Regions from separate parts of the Janthinobacterium sp. KBS0711 genome, predicted to be linked through region 2. Evidence: predicted binding sites of a transcription regulator. Region 2 holds the regulator's gene; each other region holds the start of a gene.
What was found. The regulator sigma-54, encoded in region 2, starts transcription at its own class of promoters, with help from an activator protein. The targets are predictions, from matches to a motif close to TGGCANGNAANCTGCTTT.
Positions count from the first base shown of each region.

Region 1: the regulator sigma-54 is predicted to act here: its motif matches at 798-815, upstream of adh (aldehyde dehydrogenase).
Region 3: the regulator sigma-54 is predicted to act here: its motif matches at 1,089-1,106, upstream of VM94_RS10965 (TorF family putative porin).

Region 1 is NZ_LBCO01000009.1:4,390-6,659, forward strand. It holds gene VM94_RS05415 (beta-propeller fold lactonase family protein) at 1-649, shown strand, start outside; gene adh (aldehyde dehydrogenase) at 901-2,270, shown strand, end outside.
Region 2 is NZ_LBCO01000002.1:96,371-98,640, forward strand. It holds gene lptB (LPS export ABC transporter ATP-binding protein) at 1-250, shown strand, start outside; gene VM94_RS00490 (RNA polymerase factor sigma-54) at 255-1,733, shown strand; gene hpf (ribosome hibernation-promoting factor, HPF/YfiA family) at 1,803-2,165, shown strand.
Region 3 is NZ_LBCO01000018.1:259,782-262,051, forward strand. It holds gene VM94_RS10960 (P-II family nitrogen regulator) at 1-229, opposite strand, end outside; gene VM94_RS10965 (TorF family putative porin) at 241-1,008, opposite strand; gene VM94_RS10970 (accessory factor UbiK family protein) at 1,279-1,527, shown strand; gene VM94_RS10975 (YifB family Mg chelatase-like AAA ATPase) at 1,639-2,270, shown strand, end outside.

The sequences.
Region 1 (2,270 bases), on a different contig from region 2:
CGTCAGCGCTTCGCAAGACGGTCATTACGTGGCCGTGGCCGTCGAGGAAAACAATAGCGTGGCCTTGCTCGATGGGCAGACGGGCGTCTTGCTCGCCGATATCAAGGTGCATGGACGCAATCCGGAACATGCCGTGTTCAGCCCGGATGGGCGCTGGCTGCTGGTCAGCGCGGAAGAGGCTGAACAAGTCGATGTCATTGATGTGGTGCAACGCCGCCAGGTGGCGTCCATCGCCGTGGGATTGCGCCCGCGCGGCATCGGTTTCAGTCCGGACTCGGGCCGCGCCTACGTGGCGTGCGAACTGGTCAATGCCGTCTACGTGATCGACATGGCCGCGCGCAAGACCATTGCCACCATTCCGGCTGGCAAGAATGCGAATGGCATCGTGGTCCATCCCAGCGGCAAGCAGGTGTATGTCTCGAACGGTATCGACGGCACGGTGATGGTGATTAACACAGCCAGCAACGAGGTCACTGCCACCATTCCCGTTGGCAAGCGCCCATGGAATATGGCCGTCACGCCCAATGGCGCCAAGCTGTATGTGGCCAATGGCCGCTCGAACAGCGTATCCGTCATCGATACGGCCAGCGCGCGCAAGGTGGCCGATATTGCCGTAGGTGAATTGCCATGGGGCGTGGTGATTCGCTAGTCCCACAGGAACAGGTGTTCCAGTCTGGTACACCTGTTCCATTGTGCAGCGGCTCAAGCCCGGGCATGCGCTGAAAAGCGCACCGGTATTGACGCCGCGCCCTTGCAACAAGGGTAAAAGCGGCTAAGTTTGTAGTGGGATGGCGAGCTGGCACGGCATTTGCGGAAGACTCCGTGTACTCACCCCATCTGTACCAGGACGTTTGATTTTAATTAAGTAATTCCATTCTAATTAACCCGATAGAGGACGACATGAATCTCGCAGACATCAGCAAACTGGGCGTAGCCAATCCCTTCAAACAACGCTATGACAATTACATTGGCGGCAAATTCGTTGCCCCAGTAAAAGGTGAATACTTTCCTAACATCACGCCGATTACGGGCTTGCCATTTTGCGAAATCGCCCGTTCCACGGCGGAAGACGTCGAGCTGGCATTGGACGCCGCCCATGCCGCGAAGGATGCCTGGGGCAAGACGTCGCCTGCCGAGCGCGCCAATATCCTGAACCGCATCGCCGACCGCATCGAACAGAACCTGGGTCTGATCGCTACGGCCGAAACCATCGACAACGGCAAGCCCATCCGCGAAACGATGAACGCCGACATTCCGCTGGCCATCGACCATTTCCGTTATTTTGCCGGCTGCATCCGCGCGCAGGAAGGTTCCGTCGCGCAAATCGATGCGGAAACCTATGCCTACCACTACCACGAGCCGCTCGGTGTCGTGGGCCAGATCATTCCGTGGAATTTCCCGATTTTGATGGCCGTATGGAAACTGGCGCCAGCCCTGGCCGCCGGCAATTGCGTGGTGCTCAAACCGGCCGAGCAGACGCCGGCGTCCATCATGGTGTTGATCGAGCTGATCGGCGACTTGCTGCCGCCGGGCGTGCTGAACATCATCAACGGTTTCGGACTGGAAGCGGGCAAGCCGCTGGCCTCGAGCAAGCGCATCGCCAAGATCGCCTTTACGGGGGAAACGGGCACGGGCCGCTTGATCATGGGTTACGCCGCGCAGAACCTGATTCCCGTCACCCTGGAACTGGGCGGCAAGTCGCCGAACATCTTCTTTGAAGACGTGATGGATGCCGACGACGAGTATTTCGACAAGTGCCTGGAAGGTTTTGCCATGTTCGCGCTGAACCAGGGGGAGGTGTGCACCTGCCCATCGCGCGTGCTGATCCAGGAATCGATCTACGAGAAATTCATCGAACGCGCCCTGAAGCGTGTGGCGGCCATCAAGCAGGGCAATCCGCTCGATTCGTCCACCATGATCGGTGCGCAGGCGTCGCAGGAGCAGCTGGAGAAAATCATGTCCTACCTCGACATCGGCCGCCAGGAAGGCGCCGAAGTGCTGGCCGGCGGCGAGCGCAACACGCAGGCGGGCGACCTGGAAGGCGGCTACTACGTGCGTCCGACCGTGTTCAAGGGCAACAACAAGATGCGCATCTTCCAGGAAGAAATCTTTGGACCGGTCGTGTCCGTGACCACTTTCAAGGATGAAGCCGACGCGCTGGCGATTGCCAACGATACCTTGTACGGCCTGGGGGCCGGATTGTGGACGCGCGACGGTTCGCGCGCCTTCCGCATGGGACGCGCCATCCAGGCGGGCCGCGTGTGGACGAA
Region 2 (2,270 bases):
GTTGCTCGACGAGCCGTTCGCCGGCGTCGATCCGATCGCCGTGATCGAGATCCAGCGCATCGTGCGCTTCTTGAAGGAGCGCAATATCGGCGTGCTGATCACCGATCATAATGTGCGCGAGACGCTGGGTATTTGCGACCGTGCCTATATCATCAACCAGGGCTCGGTGCTGGCGTCGGGACGCCCCGACGACATCATCGCGAACGAGTCGGTACGCCGGGTCTATCTGGGCGAACACTTCCGCATGTAAGCCAATGAAACAATCATTGCAGCTGCGCACTTCGCAGCACCTGGCACTGACGCCGCAGTTGCAGCAATCGATACGCCTGTTGCAATTGTCTACCCTGGAATTGCACCAGGAGCTAGAGCAACTGCTGACGGACAATCCCCTGCTCGAGCGCCTCGACGATCCGCTCGACCGCTCCTTGCGCCTGCTGTCGGACGGCGCCTTGAGTTCCACGGCCGCGCCGGCTGAAGCGCCGCCCCAGCCGCCAGGCCAGGAAGCGCCCGCGGCGCCGGCCGAAGCGGAAACCTTTGACGGCGAGGCGGGCGAGAGCCCGGCCGCGGCGGACGGCGGCGACAGCGACTGGAGCGAGGCGAGCCGGGGCAAGGCGCCCGACGATGAAGATTCCCGTCCGCAACTGGAAGCCCATCACTGCACCCTGCGCGAACACCTGATGGAACAGATGCGCGTGACGGTGCTCGAATTGCGCGACCGCGCGCTGGTCGAGCTGATCATCGACGCGCTCGACGACAATGGCTACCTGGAAGAGTCGCTCGACGACATCCTGGCGCGCCTGCCGGAAGAGCTGGAAATCGACGCCGACGAGATGCGCACGGCCTTGTCGCTGCTGCAAAGTTTCGATCCGCCCGGCGTGGGCGCGCGCAATGCGTCCGAATGCCTGGCGCTGCAGATCAAGCGCTTGCCGCACATCGCCATGGTGACGCGGCGCATGGCTCTCGTCATCGTGGAAAAGCACCTGGCCTGGTTTGCCCAGCGCGATTTCAACAAGCTGAAAAAAGCCCTCGATTGCGACGATGAAGACTTGCGCGAAGCGCAGACGGTGATTCGCCAGTGCAATCCGCATCCGGGCGCCGTGTTCGCCTCGGACGTGTCCGATTACGTGGTGCCCGACGTCGTCGTCAAGCGCGCGCGCAATGGCTGGCAAGTCACCTTGAACAACGATGTGATGCCGCGCCTGCGCGTCAACGCCATGTATGCCAACCTGCTCAAGCAGGGCAAGGGCGAGGGCGCCATGGGCGCACAGTTGCAGGAAGCCAAGTGGCTGATCAAGAATATGCGCCAGCGTTTCGACACGATCCTGCGCGTGGCACAGGCGATAGTAGAAAGACAAAAGAACTTTTTCTCGCACGGGGCCGTTGCCATGCGCCCCCTTGTGCTCCGTGAAATAGCTGATACACTGGGTTTACACGAGAGTACTATCTCGCGGGTAACAACTCAAAAGTACATGCTGACCCCGCACGGCATGTTCGAGTTGAAATATTTCTTTGGTAGCCACGTCGCCACCGAAGCGGGGGGCGAAGCGTCATCGACGGCGATACGGGCATTGATCGTGCAACTGACAGGAGCAGAAGACCCTAAAAATCCTTTATCCGACAGTAAGATTGCGGACATGCTGGGGGAACAAGGCATGGTGATTGCGCGACGTACTGTTGCCAAATACCGGGAAGCGTTGAAAATTCCGCCAGTGAGCCTGCGTAAGTGTTTGTAAGTTTTTTTCGGTTCCTCTGCGGGCCGGATAGGATGGACCGCACGAACCCGATCATCTTTAGGAGTGTGTATGAATCTCACCATCAGCGGACATCATCTCGAAGTGACACCAGCCATCCGTGAATACGTACAAACGAAGCTGGAACGCGTGAAACGTCATTTCGATCAAGTTATCGATATCGCCGTGATTCTGACCGTGGATAACCTCAAAGAGAAAGAAAAACGTCAAAAGGCCGAAGTCAACCTGCGTTTAAGTGGCAAAACCGTCTATGTGGAAAGCCTGGCACAAGACCTGTATGCCGCGATCGATGCCCTGATCGACAAGCTCGATAGGCAAGTGATGAAATACAAAACCAAAGTGCAAGGGCACGGTAAAGAGGCGATCAAGCATCTGCCAGACAACTCCGAGGAAGACGCCGTCGTCGCCGTTTAAGGCCACCCGCTTCCAGCAGTTGTGATCAACTAAGGGCGCACATCTTGCGCCCTTTTTTGCGCCCGTACCTTTTGAACGCAATGTTCCCCGCGCAGGGGCTAGAAT
Region 3 (2,270 bases), on a different contig from region 2:
TCGCTTCGATGGCCTGGTCGACAATGGCGTCATCAACAGCCGCTTCGATTTTGGTTTTTGGCAAGAAATCGACGACATACTCGGCGCCACGGTAGAGTTCCGTGTGTCCTTTCTGGCGGCCGAAACCCTTGACTTCCGTGACGGTAATGCCTTGCACATTGATAGCCGACAAAGCTTCGCGTACTTCGTCCAGTTTGAACGGTTTAATGATTGCAGTAATCATTTTCATGGCAGTCTCGCTTAAAAGGTTTTGGATACGGTCAGCACGAGACCGGATTTCGCCAGATTCTTGCCATTCGGTGCCAGCGACGAAATGTTGGCCTTCACGGCGGCGAGAGAAACGGTCGCCATGCCGAAGTCCTTGGTCACGCCGATCTTGACATCGTTATAGCTGAGGGAATCGTTGTGCTCGACTTTCTGGCGGCCCACATGCACGTTCATGATGTAGCCGTCGATCATGTCGAAGTTGCCGCCCACGTCAAGATAGCCACTGTTCTTGCTGTCGGCGACGCCAAACAGATTGGTCGTCGAGTGCGAGTACTTGATGTACAGCGGGCCATAACCGAGCTGGCCATACAGTTCAAAGGTATTCGCATTGGTGCTCAGCCCATTCGAGGGATAGAAGTAGTACAGGCCGCCCACATCATAGGTAACATTCTTGCTGATCTCGCCACGCTTGCCGCCGTACACATCCCATTCCAGATTGGTATCGCCGCCGCCGTCCTTGATCCATTTGATGCTCGACAACCAAGTTCCCACGTACAGGCCCGTCGGGTTATGGGTATAGTCGGCGCCGCCACTGACGGCCGGTTTCAAGCGGCTTTGCGAAATGCCACGGTAGCGGTAGTCGCTGGTCAGCGCCACGTTGTAGCTCACCACGTTATCAGGTACGGCTTCGGCTGCAGCAGGCGCCGCCACTGCATCCTGGGCCATGGCGCTACCGCACAAGGCGGTCATGGCCAGCGACAACGCTGCAGCTAAAGTCATGTTCTTGGACAGATTCTTCATGGCGATTCCCTTTTATTGAACTTTTAAAGCGGTTGAGGTTTAAAATCTTGGCTGGAGATCACAAAGCGTTCATACCTTCTTTAGCAGAATACGTGCCAGCTCCATTGCCACCTTGACAGGTGCGTTTCCGGCCATACATACCCTGCAAGCCTGTGGGCATGCGGGTACGGGCTGCTAAAGCATTGTGAATTTGCCCAGTTTCGCACCAGATTAACGCCGCTGTGCACCGCAATGGTGCGATGCACAGGCCGCACCATAAAAGGACTGACCATGGACATGAATACCTTCTTTAACGACTTGCAAGGCAAGATCCATCAAGCCATCGAAAACTCGCCTGCCAAGGATATCGAGAAAAACGTCAAATCGATGATGACCCAGGGCTTCGCCCGCCTCGATCTCGTCACGCGTGAGGAATTCGATATCCAGGCGCAAGTGCTGGCCAAGACCCGCGCCAAACTGGACGCACTGGAATTGCGCCTGATCGAACTGGAAACGCGCCTGAACGAATCCAAGGCGTAAGGTGACGCCAGCCAGGTCCCGTTATTGACGGCCTTGCTGGCATAGCTCAAGCCTGACAGCGCTTCACGCGCTAGACTGATCCTGCCCGCGCCCGCGCCACAGGGGAGTCTGATGAGTCTGGCCGTCCTGAAAAGCCGCGCCCTGGCCGGCATGGAAGCGCCCGAGGTAAGTGTCGAAGTCCACCTTGCCAATGGTTTGCCTTCGTTTACGATTGTCGGCCTGCCGGATACGGAAGTGAAGGAATCGCGCGACCGCGTCCGTGCCGCGCTGCAAAACTGCGGCTTTGACATGCCGGCGCGGCGCATCACGGCCAACCTGGCGCCGGCGGATTTGCCCAAGGAATCTGGGCGCTTCGACCTGCCCATCGCGCTGGGCATCCTGGCCGCCTCCGGCCAGTTGCCGGGCGACCAATTACACCACTACGAATTCGCGGGCGAACTGTCGCTGTCGGGCCAGTTGCGCCCCATCCGCGGCGCCCTGGCCATGACCTTTGCCATGCAGCGCAGCCAGCCGGGCGCGCCACGCGCCTTCATCTTGCCGCAGGCGAACGCGGACGAGGCGGCGCTCGTCCGCGACGCCTGCATCTACCCCGCCCACAGCCTGCTCGAGGTCTGCGCGCATTTTGCCGCGCACGCCAGCCACACGGCCCTGCAACGCCATCAGCCCATGTTGGCTGTCTCCGCTTTTGCTTATCCCGACTTTGCCGACGTGCAAGGACAGCAGCAGGCGCGACGCGCACTGGA